2 regions of the Paraburkholderia sp. RAU2J genome follow, and region 2 is predicted to be linked to the other one. Evidence: riboswitches for the same ligand, from Rfam matches in the RefSeq annotation. Region 2 holds a riboswitch; the other holds the start of a gene.
The links. A riboswitch is a leader RNA that binds a small molecule or an ion and turns the genes downstream of it on or off. The one in region 2 is predicted to bind glycine.
Positions count from the first base shown of each region.

Region 1 (14,921 bases), on a different contig from region 2:
CGGATCACGTCGACCATCGCGCAAAAAGCGAAGGCTTCCAATTCGGGTGGGAAAGCTTCGTCGGGGAAGCGGTCGTGTTGGTCAATCATCAGTGAGTAACGGCGCGGCGAGACCAATCTTTACAGGTTCGACGCCTGGCATATTGGAGGATCGCCCCTAAAACACTCCGACGCCCCTGATCCAGCGCGGAAACGTCCCCCTAACTCGCTCAGTTCGGGCGCCAGGGAACACCTTCTGCGCCTCGTTCACTGCGGTCGGTCTGCTGTCGGCGCTGCCCTTCGTCGCCGCCGCGATCGGCGTGCAGCCTACGCGGCGATCGAACGGCTGATCGGATGCGCGCGCCGCGCCGGCGTTGCGTTGATGTCCCTGAGGGTGATGAGAAACGGCGAGAACTGTCACGGCGATTTGCGCGTGGGTTCGGAGCATCGCGATGCCATCGATCTGCTTTCGAACCGCCTCGGCAATCTCATCGGCCTCGATGAACTGATGTGCTGCCAGGAGCCGGTTCAGCCCAACGCGGCCCATCGGGAAAGCCAGATTGATCCCACGACGAGAGCCGACGCCGCGACAGGGTGCGAGTCTCATCCCTGAGCCGCACCGGGCCACTCACGCGCGAACTCCGCTAGGCCGTGCCGCAGACAGGCCGGGTCATCGCTAATCCGGCACACAGTATCTCGCCCCCGGCAGCCGAAACGTGGTCCGCTTCATCAGACACGGCTGTTCGAGCGTCATGACATCCCGTCGAGGCATCGTGCAGCCGTTGTCCCACATCATCAGATCGCCGGACAAGACCTTATGCCGATAGACGGCGGACGCTGACTTCGGGCGCCGCCAGATGACAAACCCCGTCTGTCTTCCCCGTTTTTTTTTCATCAAAACCCGGTCGCACCATCCGGACTCACTGTTCGGCGCGCTCACCCGCTGGCTGCCTGCACACGATAGCCGTCAGCACCATTGGAATAACCGAATGAACAGCAGCCGTGCTCCCAGCGCCCGTGAGAAGACGCTTGACCGAGTCCGCCGACCCGAGCACCACCACACCGTAGACTGCGCCTGACGGAGGATTCCCGTCGCCAGCTTTGAAAAGAGGATCATCCGGCTGGTAGCCGAAAACGGCATGAACGCTGAGGCCAAATGCCGTCAATCCCGCTCCGCTCGTCGGGCGAAACGCGTTCACCGAGTTTGCCTCGACCCGCATGGCAGGGACCGCGATAGACTGGGTATCGACGAGACTGGTAACGAATTCGTGCGCAGTTTCTCCGCATGTCAATTGGTCGTCCAAGGCGTGGCCGAATGCCGACGCTGGAACCATAGCAACGATTGCCAACAACTTCGAGAGCGGTCGCATTTGCACATTCTTCCTTAATGTGATCCTGGAAACGCTCACCGCGTTTCACGCCTCCGGACGGAGAGCCCCAAGATCGGGCACTCCTTGCGCTGACGCACTTTCAAGCATCTCCCGTGCCACTCGCGCCTGTCACCACCTCATATCTTAAACGGCTCCAGATGGACGCGCTTCCCTCCCCCTCCCTTCGTTAGCGAACGATGCCGGTGCCAGATTGTGTTCGGGCAGAACAGCCACTTCCCGACGGCCGGCGCACAACTGCGCGGGTACGCCGACCCGCTGCCCGAGGATTTACGCGGCCGTCGACCCACACTTGTGCCACACGCCTCCATGGCTCCTGCTGGATTCCCCTAACGACGAATCCGGCTTGGTCGCGACGCTGTTCGGGGCGCACGGTATGCCAACACCGGCGCGCACGACACACTGTTCAGCGATGAATCTCTATCTGGACCTCGCGATGTGGATGGAAGCAGTCACCATATTTACGTCGCTGGCGATGCCACTGCTGTCCCAGCGCGTGGATGACGGCACGCTCAGATTGCTGAACCTGACAGAGCCGATGCCCAAGATCGGCATGTACCTCGCCTATTCCAGCGAGGCACTGCTGATCGCCACCGCTCAGGATTTCATCCGGCGCCTGCGATCCAAACGGGACGGCGACGACGAGGGACGTATGCCCGCCGGCATGCGCTACAGCGACACGCGCGTTGCGGTTGGCGTTCGTCAGTGCACGTGGCGGATCATCTCTCACGCACATAGCGCGAGACATGATCCGACAGTGAGGTGGCAAGTCGATGCTACATCGCGCTCGCAACAGCTTGCGCCGTTGCCGCCGACAACGTCCAGCCGAGATGACCGTGCCCCGTGTTGTAGAACACCCCGCGCCGTTTTCCACGGCCGACCTTGGGCAGCATGCTGGGAAGCATCGGCCGCAAACCAGCCCAGGGAATCACGCGCGAAGTCGATACCTCGGGAAAATATCGCCGCGTCCAGTCCACTAGCGGTGCGATGCGGTCCGAACGGATATCGCGGTTAAAGCCGTTGATTTCCGCGGTACCGGCCACGCGGAAACGATCCACGCCGAGACGGCTCGTCACGATCTTCGCACTGTCGTCGAGCAGGCTGACCCACGGCGCGTGCTGCTGGCTGGTGTTGTCGTCGAGACAGACGGTGATCGAATAGCCCTTCACAGGATAGATATTCACGTGATCGCCGAGCATCGCCGCGAAGTCACGGCTTTTGACGCCGGCGCAGACGACGATGCACTCGAAACTGAACGGCTGCGTTTCGCCTTCGAGATTGACCAACAGCGAAAATCGGCCTTCGGCACGCTGTTCGATCGACGTGATCTGCGCGTCGTAGTGGAATTCGACGCCGTGTCGTTCGCATGCCTGAGCAAGTCCGCGCGTGAACTTGTGAATGTCGCCGGTCGAATCGGACGGCGTAAAAAAGCCACCATAAAAGTCGCCACGCAACGTGGGTTCGATGCGCTGCAATTCGCCTGCACTGACCGGGTTGCGCTCAAGGCCGCCTTCGCACAGCAGGTCGTTCACCTTGCTCGCGGCGTCGAATTCCTTGCTGGTCTTGTAGATATGCAGAATGCCGCGCCGTTCCAGATCGAAGTCGATCCCTTCTTTTTCAGCAATCGAAAACAGATGCTCGCGCGCGGCAAGCGCGAGCCGCACGGTTTCGACCGTATTCGCGCGATAGTGCGGAATCTGCCGCAGGAACTCGCCCATCCACGAATATTTGTGCCACGTAGGCAGCGGATTGAGCAGCAGCGGGGCATCGCGCGTGAGCATCCAGCGCAGGCCCTTGAGCACGGTTGCCGCGCTATTCCAGACTTCGGCATTGCTCGCGGAAAGCTGGCCACCGTTGGCGAACGAGGTCTCCATGGCCGCGTAGCGGTGGCGTTCGAACACGGTGACGTGATGGCCGCGCTGCGCGAGCGCGTGAGCAGTCGTGACGCCGGTAATGCCGGCGCCGATGATGGCGATTCGTGACATGACATGGTCCAGAGTAGTTGAGCATCGCCGATGTCGATTTCGTGTTGACTGATTCGAAATCGGCGTCGATGCCCCATCTGTCCATGTACCTGAGAGTTTCTTCCCGCGCCAGGGCAAGCAGGCGGGGAATCCCCTTCGGTGGGCGCGCGTGCGCCGCTCTCCAGATGTTCCTGCTGCGCGGTCCTTTTGCCTGAGAGTTTCCGGGGCGGTTGCTCCGTCGGCGTCGTCGCGAATCCTTGACGATCTCTCCCGCGCTGCATCGCAGAACGGCTCGACAATACCGGGCAAAAAAAATTACCGCAAGTCTTTCGTGCAATGGTCGGCAGCATGGATCAATCCGTCACTGCTCATAGCGAGTGAGCAAGCGAGATCTCTGATTCACGCGCCAATAATTCGGAAAGACCCTTCGAGAGTCCGACGATGAGCTTGAGTGGCGGTTTGGCGAAACTGCCGCTCTGTGCGCGCATCGTTGTGAGACGGGTCAATACTTGCGCCTGACAGACACCACTCGATACACCGTCGACAACCGGCACCGGCAACAGGTTTGCCACACTGCGCGCCAATCCTGCGAACGGCGCGCCAGCCAGAATCAACACGTCCGCGCCGTCTTCTTCCACCGCGCGACGGCTCAGTTCGATGTGGCGAGGCCGGCCGCGGCGAGTTCCTGCCATGCGCACGACCCGATCCGGCCAAGCCCCGCCGCCGCAAGACCGAACTGCCGCTGTAGTACAGGTACTCTCGAAACTTGCCTGAGCAATTCAGCCGGCAAGCGCCGAACCGATTGGATTGCGTCGTGCGCGGCCAAAGCCGGCCTTGCAGGGCCGATAGCCGGCGCAGGAACGGGATGCCACGGGCGGCCGGGCGTTACTTCGGCTGCTATGTCCGCGCCACTGTGTCGGGCGATTTTTCCGACCATACGCTGGCGAGTGATGCGCACCTTCACACCTGCGGTGCAGGCGCCCGTGGGTCTGATCATTGTGCCCTATCGCGCGATGAAGCAGGCGATACAAGGGCTTCTGTTATCCGTCATCCCGCATAGGCGGCTTTCAACGCGGCAATGTCGAGCTTTACCATTTTCAACATAGCGTCGAAAACGCGCCTGGCCTTTTCGGGGTCCGGGTCGGCAATCATCCTGAGTTGATCGGTTGGCGTGAGCTGCCACGAAACGCCGAAGCGGTCCTTCAGCCAACCACATGCCTCGGGCGAACCGCCTCCCTCGAGAAGCGCGTCCCAGTAATGGTCGAGTTCCTCCTGCTCATCACAGTTGACCATGAGGGATACCGAGTGGTTGAACGCGTCGGATCCGTCTGCGCTCATCGCGATGAAGGGCTGCCCAAAGAGAACAAACTCGACGACCTTTGTGGAGCCGCCGCTCGGCACCGGCGTGACCCGAGTAATGCGTGAGTCCGGAAAGATTGCCACGTAGAAAGCGGCGGCCTCCTCGGCTTGCGTGGAGTACCAAAGAAAGGGAGTGATCTTCTGAATCGTCATGGCAAATCTCCTGTCAGTGTCGGCCAAGGCGGAGCGCAGGCCGCGTGCCACTACCGGGACGACGAAGGAAGACCATCACAATCGACACGGCGAGAATGAAAGTTTCACTTCGGTTCAAGGATCGGATCGGAGAAGCCTCTTGCGATCCGTGGCATCTGGTTGAGACGAGGCGCTGCCTTGTCCGTTACAACGCGCGCACCCAAGGCGTCTTCTCGGGATCCTACGGTGAATACCACAACGCCCCGGCGTCTCGCTTGTCGGAGACCCTGGGGGCGTGTTCATTGCTCAAGTTACCCTGCAATGCGTTTAAAACTGACGTAGTAATCATCGGTGTAGTAGCAGTCGCCGGTCTGCTTGCGCGGTCCACCACAGACGATGCGCCGCTGTCCGCGATCCGTCGAGCCGGGCGTGCGAACTGTGTATGTGTGGTAATAGCCGCGCTCGTGCTGCGGCAGCAATGCCGCGCTGTTGCGGAACAAGACGCCGTCTTCACCAAAGGGGTATGGGCCGCCCGCCTTGATCAGACGCAATGTTTCGGCTGCCTCCCCAGGCAACTGCGCCTTGGTGATGGTGGCCGGCGCGCCCGATGCCGAAGGAGTCGTGCTCGCGGCCTGCCCGGGCTGAGCCGGCGCCTCGCCCGCGGATGCGCCGGCTTCCGGAGTAGCGTTTTGCGATCCTCCCTTGCCGCATGCCCCGACGATCGCGCTCAAGGCGAGGATGCAGGAGAAAGCCCACGCTCGCTTCATGAAACGATGTCTCCGGGTTGACCAGCATTAGCGGACCATGAACGATCTAAGGGTATCTCCAACGGCAGAGTGAATCAATGTCCGGCCGGAAATAGAAAAGTGATGAAGCAGCAGTCTCATTCGCTTGAGCCGATCACGGCGCAATGGTCGCAACGATAACGGGCACGAGGGCCGCGCTTGCGCACCGCGGCGCAAACGACCCAATCAGCAAAGCCGTAAAAACTGCCGGATTCACCCGCTGCGTCCAATCGATCAGCATATCGTTCTGACTGCACCCCGAATCGACGACACCGCGCCGCCGCGCCACGAGAGTTCGTAGTTTTCGGTTGGGCGGAACAACAACACACTCCCCAAACAACGTGAAGGCCAATGTCGGACGATTTAATCGCCTCCAGAATTGACCCACGTCTTGCGCTCGACGGTCCGCATCCCCATCGAGCGCAAGCCAGCTCCTTCCAGACTCGGCAGGTGTCTGAGGAGCGGCAAAAAGGAACATGAAGTTCCAGCGGAAAATCAATGCTCGATCCTGCGCTTCGTCACCGAAGGCTCGAGCGATCGCGAGATGGCCGAATCCCGGTCGATGTCGGCGCACAACATCGGCTATCACTTGCGGCACCCGCCATGTGGGACTGCGCGCGCAGCGATCCACTGCGGGACAACATCGAGGAGCACTTTCACACGACGGCATTGCGGGAGGCTTCGCAGGAAGACCATCAGCGGATTTGCGCCGCCATCATGGCCCGTGATCCGGCCGCGGCTCGTGAGGCGATGCAAACCCATCTGGCGCGAGTGGTCAGCGAGTTGACGCAAGCCTGGCGGTGAATACACTCATCCAATCGGACCATGCTTCTGCCATGAGCGCAGTCGCCAACGCACAGCGGTCGTCGGCGAAGACCGACGACCGTTGTGCGTTGGCCGATGCGCACGGGCGACCGGCGCATGTCCGACGGTTCTCAAATGGCGTCCGACAAATCGAGCGCGACCGCGAAGATTACGTCAATGCCTGAACGTAGCGCGCTTCGTCGAGATCAGAGATCAGCGTCGGGCCCTCCGGTTGCCAGCCCAGACGCGCCCGCGTCTGCGCACTCGATGCCGGCATATCGAGCGCGGCGAACATCGCCATCCATCCGAAGTGCGCCGGCGCCTCCTCACGGGTGATCGAGACGACCGGCACATTCAGGCCGCGCCCCAGCGCCTGTGCAATCTCGCGAACACTGACGCCCTCTTCAGCGACCGCGTGATAGCGCGCACCGGTTTCACCCTTTTCGATCGCGAGCCGGTACAGCCGCACGACGTCCGAAAGATGCGCCGCCGGCCAGCGGTTTTGCCCCTCCTCCACGTATGCGCAAACGCCTTTATCTCGCACCAGCCGGATAAGCGGTGTGATGAGGCCCTGCCGGTACGGGTTGTGCACTTGCGGCAGGCGCATCACCGACACGTTGATCCCTGAGTCGAGCAGCGCATGGCCGGCCAGTTCCGATCCGATGCGCGGGTTCGGGTGCTGGGTGTTGAACACATCCTCGGTGGCCGGTTGCCCGTCGGCGCGGCTGCCGATACCCGTGCCGGACGTGATGAGAAGCGGACGATCGGAGCCGGCAAGGGCGGCGCCAAGTGCCGCGATCACACGCTTGTCTTTCTCGCAGTTTTCCACGAAGCGGGAGAAATCGTGGTCGAACGCGAGGTGAATGACGGCGTCCGCCTTCTCGGCGCCGCTACGCAGGGTAGCGGTGTCTTCGAGCGTGCCGCGATGGACTTCGGCGCCCACCGCGGCCAGCGCCTGCGCGCCCGCGTCGGATCGTGTCATGCCGATCACTTGATGACCAGCTTCGATAAGTTCGGGAACCAGCGCCGAGCCGATGAAGCCGGTGGCGCCCGTTAGAAAGATACGCATTGAGAAGTCTCCAGGGTGGTCACCCCATGCACTATGCGATCATCCGCTATCCTGTTGAAGTAGTGACTTTATCCCGGTAAAACGACTAACAGGCTCCTCATGTCAGCGAACGCCGCCCAAACGCTCGGGGATTTCTTGCGCAGTTGCCGCACGCGGCTCGACCCGGCCAGCTTTGGCTTCTCGGGTCGCAGGCGCACGCCGGGACTGCGCAGGGAAGAAGTGGCCCAGCGCGCGAACATCAGCTCGACCTGGTACACGTGGCTCGAACAGGGTCGCGGCGGCGCGCCCTCGGCGCAAGTGCTCGAACGCATCTGTGCAGCGCTGATGCTGACGGACACCGAGCGCGAACATCTCTTCATACTGGGCCTCGGGAGACCGCCAGAAGTGCGCTACCGTTACGTCGACGGTGTGAACCCGCGGCTCCAGCGCGTGCTCGATTCTCTCGACGCCAGCCCGGCGATCATCAAGACCGCGATGTGGGATGTCGTTGCCTGGAATCGTGCCGCCGCGGTCGTGCTCACCGACTACGGCACGCTGGCGCCGGGCCAGCGCAACATCCTGCGCTTTCTGTTCGGTGACCCGAACGTCCGCGCGAAGCAGCACGACTGGGAGAGCGTCGCACACTTCGTCGTGGCGGCATTCCGGGCGGACGTGGCGCGTGCCGGGCTAACTTCCGGAGTGGGTGATCTCGTCGACGACCTGTGCCGCACCAGTCCTGACTTCGACCGCCTGTGGCGGGAAAACCGGGTACTGAGCCACGGCGAGGGCGAGAACGTAAAACACCTCCTGCATCCCAAGCTGGGCCCCATCGCGATGGAGTATTCACTGTTCGCTGTCGATGGTCGGCCGGATCTCAGCATGCTCGTGTACACACCGCTCGACGCTCAGATGGCAGAGCGCATTCGCGCTGCCGTTACGCAACATCGATTGATGGCGGCGTGACGCTGAGCTAACAGTTCGGGCCCGCATAACATATCCCGCTCCATCTTCATGGCGGCCCACTTCGGCACGCAGCCGCACCAGTTCCGCCTGCTCCGAGCCCACGGGTTTCGCGCCTGATCCGCCGGTCAGCCTTCATCCGGTTGTACAGCGTCTATTCAACCAGAGCTGCTGGTGTCGCCCCACCGCCGCCATGCTTTTCCCGGCCCTGCACTCGACGAAAACAATTGCCAACCCGTTCGAAGTGGCGGCGCCCCTCATATGGGGGGCTGCTTTGACGCGCGACAGCGCCTATCTTGATTTTACGAACCTCGCAAGTCATGTGGCTCGACAGTGCCGAAGGCACAGGCCTTCATGTGCCCAGCATGAGGTTTACACGGGGATTTTGGCGCCTTTCCAATTACTCCATTGATACGGTCAAGGTTCCAATTTCGCACTCCTCCCATTTCTTCTGCCGGGTTCTCCATTCGCCGATCTGCTGATTCGGATGAAAGAGGTCATATATGAACATATTGTTAGTGGAAGACAATCCTGCGCAAGCTGCCGCTGTCGAGAATGCCATGCAGGAATCGGGACACAGAATAAGTAAGGTCAACTGTGGCGATAGCGCGATGCGCTTTCTCAGAAGTAATGAAGTCGATCTCGTGATGCTCGACTGGCAATTACGAGGAACAACTGGGCTCGAGGTACTCCAATGGATACGTGGCAATCTGGGACGCGAACAGGCGGTGCTATTCCTTACTGCCAGACTCTCGGAGGCCGACATTGTGCAGGCGCTTGAGGCAGGTGCGGACGACTACGTCGTCAAGCCGTTTCGAGCGGACGAGTTAGCCGCCAGAGCTGGCGCATTATTGCATCGGACCACACGCAATGAGAACACAGCAAAGGCAGTGTCGGTCGGGTCATATATCCTCGACAGAGGGCGGCGTACCGTCTCTCTTCACGACACGCCGGTAGAGTTGACAGCGAAGGAATTTGACATGGCTGCGTATCTCTTCGCGAACGTCGGGCGAGTGGTTTCCCGGGACCTTTTTGCGAAGCTTGTTTGGGGCCGCGAGCTGGACATCACCTCACGGACGGTCGATACGCATATCTATCGGCTGCGGCGAAAACTATTCCTGCATCCGGATAATGGCGTGTGCCTGAGTACCGTCTATACCCACGGCTACAGACTGGACGAGGTCGCTTTAACAACCGCGACGAGCGACGCATTTGCAAGGCAGGGTTTCGGAAAGACTGTTGAACTTGCTGCGCGGTGTTCCAACGGATCTGGCAGCAGTCGAGTTCGATAAAAGCACGTGAAGATCGGCCCACGTAGCGGATACGTCGACGACGGAAATGATGGAATCAGACACCCATCGCTCGATAGCCCGGAAGGCTTTTGCAGGACCGCTTATCGTGCGGTCGACTGAATCGCGTTGGAGACTAAAGGCGATTTGCATTCCGCTATTTCAGTGATCAAATTCACTATTGTTGTCAATCTGACATTCAGCGCTCAAGTAGCATGAATGTTGACGGTTATCTCTCCCCTGGGTGTGACCGTTGGTTGTTCAATCGAAGGTTCTTTTACGCGCGCCCTCTTGCGGCGCGCTTTTTTTGTCGGCCGCCACCGAAGCGCCGCTTCGAACAACGTCCTCCGCGCCCACGCAACAGCACGAGAAACCGACCACTGTCAGATTTAGTCTGGGCTATTGCGCTCGAGCATTTACCGATACCCGATGACAACGTTGCGCGCGCTGTTATGCGCGTCGGCGAATTTAAGCTCAGCGTCTTAGCGCAACAGAACCGATCATCTCACAGCGCGCCGCCAACCAGTCAAGCCACTGACACTGTTCAAAAAAAACGGCGCCGGCACAGGCATCCGCTGCCCGCGCGCCGGCACCTCCGTGCGACGGTGCTTTTAAAATTTCGTCGCGAACTGCATCTGAATTTTCTGGTAGTTGTCGAAATCGTGTCTGGTAATCGGAAAACCCGCACTTATCTTGAACGAGCCAATCGGTGAATTCCACGCGAATCCGGCGCCATAGCTAAAGCGCACGCCGTTTGCTCCGACGCTGGGTCCCTGCGTGCCCCATACATTGCCGCCATCGATAAACGCAAACACCCCCAGCCGGTCATCACGGCGCAAACCCGGTACTGGCGCCTTCAATTCGACGTTGCCGGTCAGCATCCTCGATCCGCCTATCGGCACGCCAGTCTTCGGGTCGCGAGGGCCGAGCGAATTCGGCTCGAAGCCTCGCACGGACCCAATGCCTCCGGCGAAGTAGTTCTTGAACAACGGGTAGGGCTTGTTGCCAAGCCCATCGCCGTATCCGCCCTGCAGGTTCAGGCTCAGCACAACTCCACGCGCCAAAGCGTAGTAATACCGCGCGTTGATATCGGCTTTGTAGTACTGGTTCCCGCCTATAGGCGTTCCATATTCCACACCCGCCTGCGCGAAGTAGCCTTGGCTCGGAAACACTGCGCTGTCCCGCCTGTCACGGGACCAGCCCACCATGATCGGCACGCCATTCGAATCGCGGCCGTATTGGTCGACGTAGGCGATATAGCTCTGCGGCGCCTTGTCGTCGGGATCGAGCCTGTAATGCTCGAAGGCCACGCCGACATAGGCCTTATCGGCGTCCCCAACAGGAACGCCAAACCGTGTGTCGAGGCCCGTCGTCACTACCTTGAATCGGGAATCGCTCGAATAATAAAGCGGCTGATTGGAGTGGTAGTAAGCGCTAGTCGTCCGACTTACCCCACCAGATGTGAAGTACGGGTCGGACTGCGTCACGCTAAATGTACGAAACAACTTCGCGGCGGTGACATTCACCCCGAGACTGGTTCCCGTACCCAGCACGTTGTCCTGGGTAATACCGGCCGATAGCACGGTCCGGTCCGTTGACGAATAGCCGGCCCCCAGCCTAACCGTAGCACCCGGTTTTTCAACCACCTTCACATCGAGGTCGACTTGATCGGACGCGCCCTCGACTGGAACCGTCGTCACCTCGACCTTGGAGAAATAGCCAAGGCGGTTGAGGCGGTCCTGCGACGCCGCCACCTTTTTCGAGTCATACCAGTCGTGCTCAGACTGGATAATTTCACGGCGCACCACTTTGTCGTGGGTAATCGTATTGCCGGTCACGGCGATCTGACGAACATAGGTCCGCCGACCCGTGTCGATCTGCAGTGTCATGTCGACCGTATGGTTGTCCGCATCGACTCGCGACAACGGGTTCACCGTGGCATATACGTAGCCCTGTTCGCCGAGCTTGTCGACAATTGCATTCGTGCCGGCTAGAAGTTTTCCGACAGATAAAACCTCACCAGCGCGGAGTTGGACCAAGCGTTCAAGCTCTGGCTGGAGCTCTGGCGGACTGCCTGTGATCCGGACCGCCGAAAGCGTATAGAGCTCGCCTTCATGTACCGCTATTGACAGCGATACCCCCTTGTCGCCCGACGTCGCGACCGACTCTGCCTTGAACTCCAGGTAACCGTGATCCAGATAGTACTGGCGGATCTTTTCCAGCCCGGTCGCCAGTCTGTCCTGCGAGTAGACGTCGTTATGTGCGTACCACGAGGTCCAATCGGTCGCGAACAACTGCATCTCGTCCTGCAGCGCTTTCGAACCAAAAACGCTGTTGCCGCTGAAGCGGATCTCATGAAACCTCGCACCGTCCTTAGGCGTCGTCCCGGCAGCGGATGCGACCTTTCCTTTTGCGGCAATCTGGGCTGCGTTAGGAGCCACGTCCAGCCCAACGCCCGATTTCATATCCGGTTTCACGTTGCCGCCGAGCTCCGCTGTTACTCCGGCGACACCGCTGACTGTTGCGCCAGCCGCGTTTCTACGCGTGTCTTCGAGCTGTCCCTTTCCGGTGCCGCCGGCGCTGGTTGCTGATTCGTCCTGCGGGTGGTGTGCGATATCGACGTTCGCTGCCGACAGCTCGCGGGCAGGCACGCGTGCGGCAGATGTCTCGCTCGCCTCATTCGGCGCGAGAGCGAGTTCGCCTTCCCCACGGCGCACTGCCGTGTTCACCGCACCTTCTCCCCGGCCACCCTCCCGCTGAGCCTCTGGCGACGCTGCCCATTCGGTCTTTCTGCCAACCGGGCCCGCGTCCTGCCCGCTTCTGCCGGAACCGGACGATACATCGGGCACGCCAAGGCCTGCGGAAGCGTCGCCGTCGCGCGCGGCCGAGTCCTTCGCCATCGTGCCGACCGCCGCCCCCTCCTCGGCCATAACAGGAGCTGCGCTCGCCACCACCCGGGCACTCGTGCTGACCTGCATTTCACTGCCATTGCGGGATTCGGTCCAACTCTTACTGTAGTCTGGCGCCGAGGGCGCTGCCAGCATCACTGCATCCGCATTGCGGCCCGACGTGTCCCCGTCCAAGTTGGCGTTACCCAACGCGACGCCGCCCGGTGTTACACCCTCCGACGCGCTGGCGGAGTATTCATCCGCCATCACATCCGAAGAAAACGCTTCGTTTGTCAGGACGAATGCCCCCGCATGGTTCTCAACAGAATCGCCGCTGGCCGCGGCGGATACATTCCCAGCGAAGTCCTGCGGAAGACCGGCCCCTCGGCTCGCGACGATCATGTAGCTCGCGGAAGGTGCTGCCTGGGCGATCCGGCTGTAGGGAATGCCGACCGAAACAGCCGCCGCAATACCGGACCACATGAGGCCGGCAGACCCTCTGCCACGCGCGCGGTTTGTTTCCAACGTGCCTGCCGGCGTATGGGTGGCAACATGCCAGGCGATGCGGTAAACCTTGTTCATATCGATCGGTGGTTATGGCGTGCACCGGGCACCCGGATACGCAATGGTGAAACCTCTGCTACCGCCATTTCTGTCGCAAAAAGTTGAGCGGGATCTAAGGGTGAACCGCGCTGATTATCAAATCGGAGATTCGGAGTGGTGTACAGCGGACAAGGGCCTCTCCTTTTGGCGTTCGTTTTGCCGCCCCCCGTTGCGCAGCATTTCGCCGGGAGGCCCACCATCGGTAGGGGCCGACACAATTGCTTTCCATTGCGCCTCATGCCCACTGCAGTGCTCGTGAATCATTCGGACTACCTTCTCGTGGAATTTCGGCGAATACTTCCGTGATTTATCTTTGACGTTTTCCGTGACTCCGTCGTCAAACGCAATCTCACGTTGATGCAGTCTTGATGAAAACGAAATCGTGGTTTGATGCACGGACTCCCGCGGCTATAGCTCGGCTGTTGCCTGAATTGAATTGCGCTGACGTTTGACGTCATTCTCTTCATTGTTGTACGACGAAGGAATGGGATCGATCCTTGATGAAGGGGCTGCGAAAACCTCGTCTGCGTTGTACGTGATCCAAGGACCACCGAAAGACGAGTGTTGCCAACGCTACGGGCCGCCACAGCATGACACTCTCAGCACATATCACAAGAGCACGGCGGCCGACTTCGAGACACCAGCAGCGGCAAAACATGTCCAGGCTCCTGGCAACGCCTCGCCTCGTATCAGTTCGATTGAGCAATGCACACGGACATTGGCGGCATCGCGCCACAGCCTGCCGCGGCCATTGCAAATGGCAAAGGCGGGGCCTGCTCTGAGTCCAACCTGTTTGAAAAGGATTCCTCAAGTTGCAGCGCAGTTATGTGTCCGTACACTCGACCTTGCCATCCGCCCTCCCAGAGGAGCTACCTACGGCGTGGTGGATCGATTCCCAACTAACTGCGTCAGTGTGTAAATTTGCAACTGTTCGTGCCAGCCTCAAACATTGAGGTATCCAGAAACCACAGCTCGTCACCAAAGTGATCGGTCGGGATTGTCCTGATTCTGGCGTCATAATCGATGGCATCGAAAATTTCCAATCCAATAGCAAGGACATTGTCAATCCAGACATCACATGCTCAACTTCAGATGCCCTTCTCGCCATCTCAGGCGGCGAGTGAATGAAAAAATCATAAGGAATGTCAGCAGCGAACAGAGCCCCCCTCTCAGGGAGGGCACCAGTCCGTTCGGCGGGGGGACCATCCAACGATTAGCACCACGGCGATTGTTGTCTGCAGACGGAATCGTCCGGTCAACGAGGCTCGCATACTGATCGGTAAGTAAGATATCTGGCTCGTGTATTAAACCGTTAAGACGCATCTGCGCGCGTTGTCCGATATTGGCCTGTGTCACGTTGCTTGACAGCAGCCGTACGCACCGCCTGTTTCTGGCTTGCGTGCGTGGCCAGACGCATTGGGCAGCGTCCAACCGCCTCTCCGAATCGACTCTTCGCCGCGTCGGCTCCCGGTGGACAACGCCCGCGTCGTCTCCAGTTGGCATCCTCGTGTAGCAGCATCTGTCGCCAACGGCGGCACACTATCGCAGCTAACGACGTCCAGATCGTGAGCATATCCACAAATTCCAACGTAGTGAATCCATGACGTCCGAGCAAACACAATGCGGAGCCAACCTATGAGAACAGGTGCTCTACTCCCTCGCATCGGCTTTAACGCGGATGATCAGTTCACCACGCTCAAGTCTCCGGGCGTACCTAGCCGGC
Region 1 is NZ_RBXG01000003.1:521,744-536,664, forward strand. It holds gene B0G69_RS33845 (hypothetical protein) at 1-116, opposite strand, end outside; gene B0G69_RS33850 (hypothetical protein) at 157-585, opposite strand; gene B0G69_RS33855 (hypothetical protein) at 899-1,348, opposite strand; gene B0G69_RS33860 (D-amino acid dehydrogenase) at 2,143-3,351, opposite strand; glycine riboswitch at 3,520-3,613, opposite strand; gene B0G69_RS33865 (aspartate/glutamate racemase family protein) at 3,699-4,022, opposite strand; gene B0G69_RS33875 (VOC family protein) at 4,378-4,842, opposite strand; gene B0G69_RS33880 (ribonuclease) at 5,133-5,588, opposite strand; partial or broken gene B0G69_RS33885 (FCD domain-containing protein) at 6,207-6,410, shown strand; gene B0G69_RS33890 (SDR family oxidoreductase) at 6,580-7,479, opposite strand; gene B0G69_RS33895 (helix-turn-helix transcriptional regulator) at 7,579-8,421, shown strand; gene B0G69_RS33900 (response regulator transcription factor) at 8,922-9,710, shown strand; gene bamA (outer membrane protein assembly factor BamA) at 10,319-13,177, opposite strand; gene B0G69_RS33910 (tetratricopeptide repeat protein) at 14,849-14,921, opposite strand, start outside.
Region 1: it holds a riboswitch for glycine, as region 2 does, so the genes downstream of both, B0G69_RS33860 (D-amino acid dehydrogenase) here and gcvT (glycine cleavage system aminomethyltransferase GcvT) in region 2, are expected to answer to the same signal.

Region 2 (14,921 bases):
GATCTGGCGCGCCGCAGCCGTCACCGCATCATGGTGCGGCTCGTGAAGGGCGCGTACTGGGACACCGAAATCAAGCGCGCGCAAGTGGACGGTCTCGAAGGCTATCCGGTCTACACGCGCAAGATCTATACGGACGTGTCGTACCTCGCGTGCGCGAAGAAGCTGCTCGGCGCACCCGACGCGGTCTATCCGCAGTTCGCCACGCACAATGCGCACACGCTGTCGGCGATCTATCACCTCGCGGGCAACAATTACTACCCGGGCCAGTACGAGTTCCAGTGCCTGCACGGCATGGGCGAGCCGCTGTACGAGGAAGTCACCGGCCCGCTGTCCGCCGGCAAGCTGAACCGTCCGTGCCGCGTCTACGCGCCGGTCGGCACGCACGAGACGCTGCTCGCGTACCTCGTGCGCCGCCTGCTGGAAAACGGGGCGAACACGTCGTTCGTGAACCGCATCGCCGATGAAAGCGTCGCGATCAAGGACCTGATCGCCGACCCGGTCGACGAAGCGTCGAAGATCGTGCCGCTCGGCGCGCCGCACGCGAAGATTCCGTTGCCGCGCAATCTGTACGGCGCCGAGCGTCTCAATTCGATGGGCCTCGATCTGTCGAACGAGCATCGCCTCGCGTCGTTGTCGTCGGCGTTGCTGGCGAGCGCGCATCATCCGTGGCGCGCCGCGCCGATGCTCGAAGACAACGAGATCGCCGTGGGCACCGCCCGCGACGTGCGCAACCCGGCGGACCAGCGTGACCTGGTCGGCACGGTCGTCGAAGCGACGCCGGAGCACGTGAGCGCCGCGCTCGCGCATGCAGTGGCCGCGGCGCCGATCTGGCAAGCAACGCCGGTCGACGCACGGGCCGATTGCCTCGCGCGTGCCGCCGATCTGCTGGAAGCGCAGATGCATACGCTGATGGGTCTGGTGGTGCGCGAAGCCGGCAAGTCGCTGGCGAACGCGGTCGCGGAAATCCGCGAGGCGATCGACTTCCTGCGCTATTACTCCACGCAGATCCGCGACGAGTTCTCGAACGACACGCACCGTCCGCTGGGGCCGGTGGTCTGTATCAGCCCGTGGAATTTCCCGCTGGCGATTTTCATGGGCCAGGTGGCGGCGGCGCTGGCAGCCGGCAACACCGTGCTCGCGAAACCTGCTGAACAAACGCCGCTGATCGCCGCGCAAGCCGTGCGGATTCTGCGCGAAGCCGGCGTGCCGGCGGGCGCCGTGCAACTGCTGCCGGGCGACGGCGAAACGGTCGGCGCGGCGTTGGTGGCCGACCCGCGCACACGTGCCGTGATGTTCACCGGCTCGACCGAAGTCGCGCGCCTGATCAACAAGACGCTGTCGAACCGGCTCGATCCGGACGGCAAGCCGATTCCGCTGATCGCCGAAACCGGCGGCCAGAACGCGATGATCGTCGATTCGTCGGCGCTCGCCGAACAGGTGGTTGCGGACGTGCTGCAATCGTCGTTCGACTCCGCCGGTCAACGGTGTTCCGCGCTGCGCGTTCTTTGTCTGCAGGACGACGTCGCCGACCGCACGCTCGAAATGCTGACGGGCGCGATGCGCGAACTGGCGGTGGGCAATCCGGACCGCCTGTCGATCGACGTCGGCCCGGTGATCGACCTGGACGCGAAACGCGGCATCGACGCGCACGTCGCGGCGATGCGCGAGAAAGGCCGCAAGGTCGAACAACTGCCGATGCCGGAAGGCTGCGCACAAGGCACCTTCGTGCCGCCGACGCTGATCGAACTCGACAGCATCGACGAACTGAAACGCGAAGTGTTCGGCCCGGTGCTGCACGTGGTGCGTTATCGCCGCAGCCAGCTCGACAAGCTGCTCGAACAGATCCGCACGACCGGCTACGGCCTGACGCTCGGCATCCATACGCGGATCGATGAAACGATCGCTCACGTGATCAGCCGCGCGCACGTCGGCAACATCTACGTGAACCGCAACGTGATCGGCGCGGTGGTGGGTGTGCAGCCGTTCGGTGGCGAAGGTCTGTCGGGCACCGGTCCGAAAGCGGGCGGCGCGCTGTATCTGCAGCGATTGCTCGCGACGCGTCCGGCGGGTTTGCCGAAGTCGCTCGAGAAGGCGTTGGTCGCGGATGTACCGCAAGCCGCCGAAAACGGCGACAATCCGACCGCTGCGTTGACCGCGCTGCGTGACTGGCTGATCACCGAACGCCAGCCGCAACTGGCCGCTCGCTGCGATGGTTATCTGTCGCATGTGCCGGCGGGCGCGACTGCGGTGTTGTCGGGGCCCACCGGCGAGCGCAATACCTACACGCTGGGCGCGCGCGGCACGGTGCTGTGCGTCGCGTCGACGCAGAGCGGTGCGCGCGTGCAGTTTGCCGCCGCGCTGGCTACTGGAAATCGTGCGCTGTTCGAAGGCGCGGCGGGTGAACAATTGGTGTCGCAACTGCCCGCTTCGCTGAAGTCGTACGCGAGCGTGAAGAAGAGCGCCGATACGCCGTTCGATGCCGTGCTGTTCGAAGGCGACAGCGACGAACTGCTGGCGCTGGTGAAGGAAGTCGCGAAGCGTCCGGGGCCGATCGTCTCGGTGCAGGGCGTCGCGGCGCGCGCGCTGGAAAGCGGCGAAGAGGATTACGCGCTCGAGCGTCTGTTGACCGAACGCTCGGTCAGCGTGAATACGGCGGCGGCAGGCGGCAATGCGAATTTGATGACGATCGGTTGAGCGAACCTCATTGATCCCTTCAATAAAACGGAAGCGGTACGGCGACCCCGATATCGCTCCATCTACACCTGGTACCAAGGAGAAGCTATGCAACACAAGATGAAACAGCTGGCAGGCGCAGCGCTGGTTGCAGCAATGTCGCTGGCGGGGACGGCCAACGCACAATCGACGGAAGACGTGAAGGTGGGTTTCGCCGGTCCGATGACGGGCGCGCAGGCTCACTACGGCAAGGACTTCCAGAACGGCATCACGCTGGCAGTGGAAGACATGAACGCGACCAAGCCGGTGATCGGCGGCAAGCAGGTTCGCTTCGTGCTGGATTCGGCCGACGACCAGGCTGACCCGCGCACCGGCACGACCGTCGCGCAGAAGCTGGTGGACGACGGTATCAAGGGCATGCTCGGTCACTTCAATTCGGGCACCACGATCCCGGCTTCGCGCATCTACGCTAACGCAGGCATCCCGCAGATCGCAATGGCGACGGCGCCGGAATACACGCAGCAAGGCTTCAAGACCACGTTCCGCATGATGACGTCCGACACGCAGCAAGGTTCGGTCGCCGGTACGTTCGCGGTCAAGACCCTCGGCATGAAGAAGATCGCGATCGTCGATGACCGCACGGCTTACGGCCAGGGTCTCGCCGATCAGTTCGAAAAGGCGGCGAAGGCTTCGGGCGCGACGATCGTCGATCGCGAATACACGAACGACAAGGCCGTCGACTTCAAGTCGATCCTGACCAAGCTGAAGTCGGCGAACCCGGACCTGATCTATTACGGCGGCGCGGATTCGCAAGCGGCACCGATGGTCAAGCAGATGAAGCAACTCGGCGTGAAGGCGCCGCTGATGGGCGGCGAAATGGTTCATACGCCGACCTTCATCAAGCTCGCGGGCGACGCGGCGAACGGCACGGTGGCATCGCTTGCCGGCCTGCCGCTGGAAGAAATGCCGGGCGGCAAGGACTACGTCGCGAAGTACAAGAAGCGTTTCAACGAAGACGTGCAAACGTACTCGCCGTACGCTTACGACGGCGCAATGGCGATGTTCACGGCGATGAAGACCGCGAACTCGACCGATCCGGCCAAGTACCTGCCGGTGCTCGCGAAGACCTCGATGCCGGCGGTGACGTCGTCGAATCTCGCGTATGACAGCCGCGGCGATCTGAAGAACGGCGGCATCACGCTGTACAAGGTGGTCGACGGCAAGTGGACGACGCTGCAAAGCGTGGGCGGGAAGTAAGCGGCGTTTGTTGCTTGCTTTGACGTCGGAAGTCAAAGAAAACCCCGCTTCGGCGGGGTTTTCTTATGGAGTAGTTGTTTCGAACTGCTCTGCACACTAGTCCGCCTACTCCCCACGCATCTTCCTCCCCTGCTCGCGAATCTGCTCCAACGTCGCGCCCGGCGTGCTCGCTTCCTGCGGCATGCGAATCTCGATCACCGCCGCGCGCTGCGCATTCATGGCGCGTTGCAAGGCCGGCAGAAAATCCTCGGTCCGCTCCACCGTCTCGCCATGCGCGCCGAACGACCGCGCGAACGCCGCGAAGTCCGGATTCGTGAGCCCCGTGCCATGCACGCGGTTCGGATAATGCCGCTCCTGGTGCATCCGGATCGTGCCGAAGTGGCCGTTGTTCACGACGATGAACAGCACGTGAAGGTCATACTGCATGGCCGTCGCGAGTTCCTGCGCGGCCATCATGAAGCAGCCGTCGCCGGCGAGCGCAACGACCGCGCGCTGCGGATACAGCGACTTCGCCGCGATTGCCGCGGGCACGCCGTAGCCCATCGCGCCACTCGTCGGCGCGAGTTGCGAGCGGTAGTGCCGATATGAAAAGTGCCGGTGCAGCCACGTCGCGTAATTGCCCGCGCCGTTTGTGAGGATCGCGTCGGCGGGCAGATGCGCGCGCAGTTGCTGGATCACTTCGCCCATTTGCACGTCGCCGGGAATCGGGCGCGGCTTGCGCCACTCGAGATAGGCGCGATGCGCATCCTCGGCCGCGCCGGCCCACGCCGGCTGGCCGGACGCTGGCTGCAACGCCGCCAGCGCCGCAGCCAGTTCAGGCATGCCGGACACGATCGGCAGATCCGCGACATACACACGCCCCAACTCTTCCGCGCCCTGATGCACGTGCACGAGCGTCTGCTTCGTCTTCGGAATGTCGAGCAGCGTGTAGCCGTTCGTTGTCGCTTCGCCCATGCGCGGACCAAGCACGAGCAACACGTCGGCATCGCGGATACGCTGCGCCAGCGCCGGATTGATGCCGAGGCCGACGTCGCCCGCGTAGTTCGGATGCTCGTTGTCGAGCGTGTCCTGAAAGCGGAACGCGAGGCCGACCGGCAGTTGCCAGTTCTCGACGAAGCGCCGCAAGTCTGCGCATGCGGCCAGCGTCCAGCCGCTGCCGCCCGCGATCACCATAGGCCGCTGCGCGCCTTCGAGCAACTCACGCAGCTTGTCGATCTGTGCGGCCGAGGGCGACGCCGCCACGCGTTGATAAGCCGGCACGCCGGCCACGGCATCGCATGCATCGCTCAGCACGTCTTCCGGCAACGACAGCACGACGGGCCCCGGCCGCCCGGAGGTCGCTGTGTGAAACGCGTGGCTCAGATATTCGGGAATACGTTTCGGGTCGTCGATTTGCGCGACCCACTTCGCCATCTGGCCGAACATGCGCCGATAGTCGATTTCCTGAAATGCCTCGCGGTCGAGATGCTCGCGTGCGCATTGACCGATCAGCAGGATCATCGGTGTGGAATCCTGAAACGCGGTATGCACGCCAATTGACGCGTGCGTCGCGCCCGGCCCGCGCGTGACGAGCGCGACGCCGGGGCGGCCGGTCAGTTTACCGACCGCTTCCGCCATGTTCGCCGCGGCGGCTTCGTGGCGGCACACAATGGTCTGGATGCGCCCGGTCTCGTCGTGCAGCGAATCGAGCACAGCGAGAAAACTTTCGCCGGGAACGCAGAAAACGCGTTCGACGCCATGCGTAAGCAGAGCATCGACGACGAGACGCGCACCGGTCGTGCGAGCAAGGTTGGAATCTGAAACGAGAGCGTTCGGCTGCGACATTGCGAAGAAGCCTCCAGGCAGTACGTGAGTGCGGTCGGATAGTGCCGCATCGACCCACGTGAGGTGCCGGCCGATGGGCGCTTCGACAGCTTACGCCGAGCGCGCGTGCGCTGTCATGGCGCAGCGCAACTGTCCCGTCCGACGAAGCGCGAACCTGAAGCGAAGGCCGTGAGCACGTAAATGAAAAACGCGGGCCTTGGCCCGCGTCGTCATGTGCAATGAATGAGTGTGATCAACACTCGACGATATTCACCGCCAGCCCGCCCCGCGAGGTTTCCTTGTACTTGGTCTTCATATCCGCGCCGGTTTCGCGCATGGTCTTGATCACGGAATCGAGCGATACGTAGTGGCTGCCGTCGCCGCGCAACGCCATACGCGCCGCGTTGACCGCTTTCACCGACGCCATCGCATTGCGTTCGATGCACGGAATCTGCACCATCCCGCCGACCGGATCGCAGGTCAGTCCAAGGTTATGTTCCATGCCGATTTCCGCGGCGTTCTCGACCTGCTTCGGTGTGCCGCCCATCACGGCGGCAAGCGCGCCCGCGGCCATCGAGCAGGCCACGCCCACCTCGCCCTGGCAGCCCACTTCCGCGCCGGAAATCGACGCGTTCAGCTTGTACAGAATGCCGATGGCCGCCGCCGTCATCAGGAAGTCGATCACGCCTTGCTGGTTCGAGCCCGGCATGAAGCGGGTGTAGTAATGCAGCACGGCCGGAATGATGCCGGCGGCGCCGTTGGTCGGTGCGGTGACGACGCGCCCGCCCGCGGCGTTTTCTTCGTTGACCGCGATCGCATAGAGATTGATCCAGTCGATCATCGACAACGGATCACGCAGCGCGAGTTCAGGATTGCCGGACAGCGCGCGATACAACTGCGGCGCGCGACGCTTCACCTGGAAGGGCCCGGGCAAGTTGCCATCGGCGTCGGGGTTGTTGATGCCGCAGCCACGCGCGACGCACGATTGCATCACGTCCCAGATTTTCAGCAAGCCGGCGCGCGTCTCTTCCTCGGTATGCCAGACGCGCTCGTTGTCCCACATCAACTGAGCGATGCTCTTGCCGGTCGATGCGCACAGCGCGAGCAATTCATTGCCGGTGCGAAACGAGTGCGGCAATTGATCGACGGCGCTCAGCACCTTCGTGTTCGGCGCGCCGGCTGTCACCACGAAACCGCCGCCCACCGACAGATAGGTCGACTCGCGCAGCGTCTCGCCCTGCGCATCGAACGCGCGTAGCTTCAGCCCGTTCGGATGCTCGGCCAACGCCTGGCGATAAAACGAAATGTGATCCTTCTGCACGAATGGCACGTCGTGCGTGCCGAGCAGCGGCAGCTTGCGCGACACCCGCACCGCTTCGAGCCGTTGCGCGATCGTGTCCGGGTCGACGGTGTCGGGCGCGTCGCCCATCAGGCCGAGCATCACGCCGCGATCCGTGCCGTGGCCCTTGCCGGTCGCGCCGAGCGATCCGTACAGATCCACCTTCACCGATGCGGTCGCGTCCAGCAGTCCGTCGCGTTCGAGCCCTTGAACGAACATCAGCGCCGCGCGCATTGGCCCAACCGTGTGCGAGCTGGACGGACCAATGCCGATTTTGAAGAGATCGAACACGCTGACTGCCATTGACTGCTCCCTGCTGATAAGTAGATATTAGCGCGCCGGCAGCGGCAAACACACGGCGAGCCACGCGGGCGGCGTCGGTGCGAGCTGTAGCGCGATTGGCGTAAAGCGTCCGTCGAGACGCGCGGCCAGGTGAAACAGTTCCGTCGCGTTCTTCGGGTCCCATGGACCCGAGTAGCCAGGCAAGCCGGCCTCGCGACGTTTTGCATCGAACGGGACGCTCGAATGCACGAATTCTTCATGCGTCTGACTGCCGGACGCGAACGGCGCCAGCCAGTTGAGCGCGGCTAGCAACGTGGCGCCGTTGGCGCCCTTCTCCTGCAGCCAGTTGCGGTTGTGGCGGCGCGCGGCCAGCGCGGCCATCACGAGCGGCTGCAGATCGTAGGTGACATAGCGCAGTGCGTCGCGCTCGCTGAAGTCGATGGTCGAGCCGTCCGGCGCGATGTTGTCGCCGATATGCTCGACGAACAGACGCTGCGCCGCATTGATCATCTTGCGGTTGTCGAGCGTGAACGCGGCCATCGCGATCAGCTTGATCCGGTGGCTCTGCCAATTGTTGCGGAAGGTGCCCTTCAGCGGCCGCGGTTGGGCGTCGATCTGCGCGATGTAGCCGTTCGCGAGCTTCGTCAGGAACGTCATTGCCGCGTTGCGCGTCTTCACGGGCAACGCGCTCGCGGTCATGTCGTAGGCGAGGATCAGCCCTTCGAAATGGGTTTCGTCGATCGGATTGAAACTCGGCTGATAGGTCGTGACCCACGCGTACAGCAGGCGGTCGACGAGCTTCAGAAAACGGTCGTCGCTGGTCGCGCGCCAGGCAAGCGCGGCGTCGCGCAGCAGATCGAGATCCTTCTCCGCTTCGACACTCTGATCGTAGATGCCCTCGTGCGGCAGCGTGCCCTCGGTATGCAGCTTCGCGAGCGCATGCGGCTGCTCGTTCAGATGCGTTTGCACGTTGCTCACGAGTGCCTTCACGCCGGGATCGGCGTTGGTGCGCTCGCTGGTTTGCAACGCGGGCGCCGCACAGAAATTCATTGCGGCCTGCGCTTGCCGCAGCGGCAGCAGCGCGGCCGCGCCAGCGAGCACCAAGACACACATTTGCCGCCACGGACGGGCTCGCGTTGCTGCGGCCCGGCTTTGCATCGATCGCACCTTTCGCGCCATGCGAAACTCCTCGTTAGGCTGATTCGGTGTGTGATGTTAGCCGTTTGCGGCCACGAGCGACAGAAGCCCGGGCGGAACCGCGCGCACCGCCCTGCCGCCCGTCCGGACAGCGGGCGGCGCGCAACGCCGCTTACTCGTAGTCGGCGATCGGCACGCAGGAGCAGAACAGATTGCGGTCGCCGTACACGTTGTCCGCACGGCCGACCGGCGGCCAGTACTTCTTCGCGATCAACGTGGGCAGCGGATACGCGGCGGTTTCGCGTGCATACGCATGCTTCCAGTCGTCGGCGATCACCACGGCGGCGGTGTGCGGCGCGTGCTTCAGCGGATTGTCCTCGCGATCCGAGCGGCCTTCTTCGACCGCGCGAATTTCGTTGCGGATCGCGATCATCGCTTCGATGAAGCGGTCGAGTTCTTCCTTCGATTCCGATTCGGTCGGCTCGACCATCAACGTACCCGGCACCGGGAAGCTCATCGTCGGCGCGTGGAAGCCGTAGTCGGCGAGGCGCTTGGCGACGTCGTCCACGGTGATGCCGCTGGTTTCCTTCAACGGACGCAGATCGAGAATGCACTCGTGCGCGACCAGACCGCCCGGGCCCGAATACAGCACCGGATAGTGCGCCGCGAGTTTGTTCGCGACGTAGTTCGCGTTGAGGATCGCGGTTTCGGTGGCCGCGGTCAGGTTCTTCGCGCCCATCATCGCGATGTACATCCACGAGATCGGCAGGATCGACGCGGAGCCGTACGGCGCGCCCGATACCGCGCCGATACCGTTCGGCGCGCGTTCATAGCCCGACGAGATCTGGTTCGGCAGGAACTGCGCGAGGTGCGCGCCGACCGCGACCGGACCGACGCCCGGTCCGCCGCCGCCGTGCGGAATGCAGAAGGTCTTGTGCAGGTTCAGGTGCGAGACGTCGCCGCCGAACTGGCCCGGCGCGCACAGACCGACCATCGCGTTCATGTTCGCGCCGTCCACGTAAACCTGGCCGCCGTGCGCATGCACGATCTCGCAGATTTCGCGCACGTTCGCCTCGAACACGCCGTGCGTGGACGGGTACGTGATCATGATCGCCGCGAGCTTGTCGGCGTGTTGCGCGGCCTTCTTCTTCAGGTCTTCGATATCGACGTTGCCTTGCGCGTCGCAGGCGACCACCACGACCTGCATGCCGGCCATCTGCGCCGACGCCGGGTTCGTGCCGTGCGCCGAAGCGGGAATCAGACAGACGTTGCGATGCGCTTCGCCGCGCGACGCGTGATACGCGTGGATGATCAGCAGGCCGGCGTACTCGCCTTGCGAGCCGGCATTCGGTTGCAGCGAAACCGCGGCATAGCCGGTTGCGGCGACCAGCATTTCCTCGAGCTGATCGATCATTTCGCGGTAGCCGACGGTTTGCTCTGCCGGCGCGAACGGATGGATCTGGCCGAACTCGGGCCACGTGACCGGCAGCATTTCCGAGGTCGCGTTCAGCTTCATCGTGCATGAGCCGAGCGGGATCATCGAGCGGTCGAGCGCGAGGTCCTTGTCCGACAGACTGCGCAGATAGCGCAGCATTTCCGTTTCCGAATGATGACGGTTGAACACGTGGTGCGTGAGGTAAGCACTGGTGCGCTCCAGCGCAGGCGGCACCGACGCGGTGTTCGACGCGGCCATTGCGGCGTCGAGTGCATCGACTTGCGGCACGTCGCTTGCGAACGCCGCTTGCGCGAAGACCGCGAGCAGATCGGCGAGATCGTGGCGCGTCGTGGTTTCGTCGATCGACAGGCCGACTTGCGTGGCGCTCACGCGGCGCAGGTTGATGCGCCGGGCGGTTGCCGCGTCGAGCAGCGCTTGCGTGCGCGCGCCGGTGTCGAACGTGAGCGTGTCGAAGAAGGTCTCGTTGACGAGCGTGTAGCCGAGTTGCTTCGCGCCTTCGGCGAGCAGCGCGGCGATGCGGTTCACGCGCAGCGCGATGGTCTTCAGACCGTGCGGGCCGTGATAGACCGCGTACATGCTGGCCATGATCGCGAGCAGCGCTTGCGCGGTACACACGTTCGAGGTGGCCTTCTCGCGGCGGATATGTTGTTCGCGCGTTTGCAGCGCGAGACGCAGTGCGGGATTGCCTTGCGCATCGACAGTCACGCCGACCAGACGCCCCGGCATCTGCCGCTTGAATTCGTCGCGCACCGCGAGATAGGCGGCATGCGGGCCGCCGAAGCCAACCGGCACGCCGAAGCGCTGCGTATTGCCGACGGCCACGTCCGCGCCCCATTCGCCGGGCGGCGTAAGCACGGTCAGCGCGAGCAGGTCGGCGGCGACCACCACGTGGCCGCCCGCTGCGTGGATCGCTTCGGTCAGCGCGCGGTAGTCGCGCACGTCGCCGTTCACGCCGGGGTATTGCAGCAGCACGCCGAACGCGTTCGAGTTCGCGGCTTCAGCGGCGGGTCCGACTTTCACTTCGATGCCGACCGGCGTCGCGCGCGTCTTCACCACTTCGATGGTTTGCGGCAGCACGTCGTCGGCGACGAAGAACACGTTCGACTTCGGCTTGCCGACGCGTTGCAGCAGCGTCATCGCTTCGGCGGCGGCGGTGGCCTCGTCGAGCAGCGATGCGTTCGAGATCGCGAGACCGGTCAGGTCGACGATCATCTGCTGGAAGTTCAACAGCGCTTCCAGACGGCCTTGCGAAATTTCCGGCTGATACGGCGTGTACGCGGTGTACCACGCCGGATTTTCCAGCACGTTGCGCAGGATCACCGTCGGGGTGTGCGCGTTGTAATAGCCCTGCCCGATATACGAGCGGAACACCTGGTTCTTGTCCGCGAGTTCGCGCAGCGCGGCGAGCGCTTCGGCCTCGCTCTTCGGTTGCGCGAAGGGACCGAGCGGCAGCGCTTCGGTGCGGCGGATCGTCTTCGGAATCACGGCGTCGATCAGCGCGGCGCGCGAGGCGAAGCCGAGGGCTTCGAGCATCGCTTGCTGGTCGGCGGAATCCGGGCCGATATGCCGTTCTGCGAAGGCGTCATGCACTTCGAGCGCGGCGAGCGAGAGAGGAGTGCGGTTCATCAGACGATCCGGGTGTTCGAGCTTCATGGGTGTTCCTGGCGGTGCGGCTATCCCTGTGCTTCGAGAGGGACGCGCCGCACCTGGCGGGTTAAACGTAAAGGTGAAGCAGATCAGGCGCCGATCGACTTCGTGTACGCGTCGGCGTCGATCAGGCGATCTTGCGTCGCGTCGGCGGCCGGCTTGATCTTGAAGAGCCAGCTTTCGTACGGCGTGCTGTTGACCGAGTCGGGCGAGTCGGCCACGGCCGAGTTCGCTTCGATGATCTCGCCCGAGACCGGCGCGTAGATGTCGGAAGCGGCCTTCACCGATTCGATCACGGCGACGGTGTCGCCTGCGGTCACGGTCTTGCCCAGTTGCTGGACTTCGAAGAAGACGATGTCGCCGAGCGCTTCCTGCGCGTGGTCGGTGATGCCGACCGTCAGCGTGCCGTCCGCTTCGGTGCGGACCCATTCGTGCGATTCGGTGTATTTGAGGTCGGCCGGGATGCTCATCGGATGCTCCTGTGCGGTGTGATTCGGTATTGGCTTAAAAAAGAGGGGACGTGCGCGCGGCTGCCTAAACGGCCAGCACCTTGCCATTGCGCACGAATGGCAGTTTTACCACGCTCGCGGGAACGGCCTTGTCTCGAATCTGGACGTGAACGGTGTCGCCCGGCTGCACGCCCTTGGGCACGCGCGCGAAGGCGATCGATTCCTGCATCGTCGGGGAAAAAGTGCCGCTGGTGATTTCGCCTTCGCCCTGCGGCGTGAGGACTTTCTGGTGCGCGCGCAGCACACCCGCGGCCTTGCCGTTTTCCTTCAGCAGGATCAGCCCGACGAATGCGGCCTTCGAGCCGTCGGCTTCGAGCTTGCCCTTGCCGACGAACTCGCGCGGCGAGGTCAGATCGACGGTCCACGCGAGGCCGGCGTCGAGCGGCGAGACGCTGTCGTCCATGTCCTGGCCGTACAGGTTCATGCCGGCTTCAAGGCGCAGCGTGTCGCGCGCGCCGAGGCCGGCCGGGCGCACGCCTTGCGCGTGCAGCGCGTTCCACAGCGCCGCTACGTGGTCCGCCGGCACGATGATTTCGAAACCGTCTTCGCCGGTGTAGCCGGTGCGTGCGACGGTCAGTTCGCCAAACGGCGTGCCTTCGACGCGTGCCGCGTTGAACGGCTTCAGAGCTTCGGTGGCGGCGCGCGCGGTGGGCACCGTTTGCCAGACTTTCTCGCGCGCGTTCGGGCCTTGCACGGCGACGATCGCGAAGTCGCGGCGCGGCGTGATGGTCAGGCCGAAGCCGCCGTCGGCGTTGAGCTGGCCGAACCAGGCGATGTCTTTGTCGGCGGTGCCGGCGTTGACGACCACGCGGAAGTGGTCTTCGCCGAAGTAATAGACGATCAGATCGTCGATCACGCCGCCGTTCGGGTTCAGCAGACAGGAATAGAGCGCGCGGCCGGGCGTTTGCAGCTTGCCGACGTTGTTGGCCAGCGCGTATTCGAAGAAGGCGCGCACGCGCTCGCCGGTGAAGTCGACCACGCACATGTGCGAGACGTCGAACATGCCGGCGTCGGTGCGCACGGCGCGGTGTTCGTCAATCTGCGAGCCGTAGTTGACAGGCATGTCCCAGCCGCCGAAATCGACCATGCGGGCATTGAGCGCACGATGGGTGGCGTTGAGCGGGGTGTGTTTGAGTTCGGTCATGGGGCCTCGGGCATCTCGCGAAACAGAAAAGGCCATGCGGCGCGACGCCTCGCAGCAAGGTGCCTGCGAGCGTGGTTCTGCATGACCCCTCTGTCCTCGATACCTGAGAGATTGCGCGACCGTGAACGTTGCTTCGTCACGGTGACACGCGCGCCCCTTCGGTGGGCAGCCTGCCTGAATCTGCATGATGTTGCCAAAACGCAGACGGCTACTGCCGCTCTCCAGAGTGCGAAAAACCGCTGCCTTGAGCTTGCTTTGGCGAGGGTTTTTCGACGCGGTCGGTCCTTTTGCCTGAGAGTTTGCGGGTGTGCCCCTTCGGCGGCGCGGCCTGCGATATTCGGCGGCCAGCGCGCTCTCCCGACGCGTGCGGCGAATGTACGCGACGGCCGGGGGCTTGTCAAATAAAGGCTGGCGGCCTATAGGGAGGCGGCTGCGGCACGCGCGGGCGAAAAAAAAGCGCGGGCCGGCTTGCCCGCGCTGGGCTGCGTAACGGTGCTGCTTCGACGGGTGCTGCTTCGACGGGTGCTGCTTCGACGGGTGGTGCTTCGATGACCGAACCGGAGCCGCTTACTCGCCGATCGCGTGAGCCGCGTTGTCCAGCTCCTGATTCAGCACGCGCTGTTCGTCGGCGGTGAGGCCGCCGCCATGTTGCGCGGCCATGTCGTGCGCTTCCTGGCGGATCACGTCCAGCCGATGATGCAGGGATGCGCCTTGCGGCGGCGGGTAGTCGCCCTGATTCACCCGTTTGTCGATGCGGCGGCCGAGATTGTCGATCCGGCCTTCGACCTGACGCAGACGCTGATCCGCGATCTGCTGCTGGGTGGGGTGTGGCGCCGGCGCGGGCGGCGGAGTCACCACACAGGCGGCGAGAGAACTGAGCAGGGCGCCTGCTGCAATGGCGCGGGTGATACGAGGCATAGACTCTCCGGAAGTCGTTGTCGTGGGGATGCTACTCAGGTAGCAACGAATGAGCGCGGCCGCGCGCTGACCGGCGAGCGGGCAGAGTTGTAACGTTATGTTCCTTTCGGAGGTGTCGGGTTTCTGCCCGCGCGAGCCCGGCGGCTCGTGCAGTTTTAGGTACACAAGGCGTCGTGCCGCGCGCTCGAGCGGCTCAGAGAATGCGCGCGAACGGCAAGCGCACACCTTCTTCCGAGCTGCGCGCGGCAAGCTCGATGATGGTCATCACGTCGACAGCATCCTGAGCCGTGACAGGGAATGCAATGCCGTTCTGGATGGCGTCCGCCACCGCGATATAGAACCCGGCGTAGTCCCCATTGCGGGTCGGCACTTCGCGCTCGACTTCCTGATCGCCTTCCAGCACGCGCAGCAAGCCCGTGGTATTGCCGGCGCCGAACCCTTCGTCGCCGGGCCGCAGGCCTGCTTTCAGCTGGTCTTCCTGCGTGTCGAGGCCGTGTTTCACATAGCTGCCGCGCGTGCCGTGGACTGCAAAGCGCGGCGCGGCCAACGCGGTCAGCGCGCTCGCGTGCAGCACCACCTCGAACTCGCCGTAGCCGAGCTGAATGTGTACGTAGTCCGGCGCGCTCGCCTGGTCGCGATGCGTGCGCACCGTCGCCGAGACCGTCTGCGGAGCGCCGAACAGCGCCAATGCCTGGTCGATCAGATGCGGCCCGAGATCGAACAGCAAGCCGCCGCCGCGCGACACCTCTTCACGCC
Region 2 is NZ_RBXG01000001.1:1,262,570-1,277,490, reverse strand. It holds gene putA (trifunctional transcriptional regulator/proline dehydrogenase/L-glutamate gamma-semialdehyde dehydrogenase) at 1-2,694, shown strand, start outside; gene B0G69_RS06015 (branched-chain amino acid ABC transporter substrate-binding protein) at 2,782-3,930, shown strand; gene B0G69_RS06010 (thiamine pyrophosphate-binding protein) at 4,036-5,754, opposite strand; gene B0G69_RS06005 (L-serine ammonia-lyase) at 5,987-7,375, opposite strand; gene B0G69_RS06000 (alginate lyase family protein) at 7,403-8,533, opposite strand; gene gcvP (aminomethyl-transferring glycine dehydrogenase) at 8,664-11,600, opposite strand; gene gcvH (glycine cleavage system protein GcvH) at 11,684-12,064, opposite strand; gene gcvT (glycine cleavage system aminomethyltransferase GcvT) at 12,129-13,247, opposite strand; glycine riboswitch at 13,328-13,482, opposite strand; glycine riboswitch at 13,516-13,617, opposite strand; gene B0G69_RS05980 (hypothetical protein) at 13,815-14,165, opposite strand; gene B0G69_RS05975 (oxidoreductase) at 14,359-14,921, opposite strand, start outside.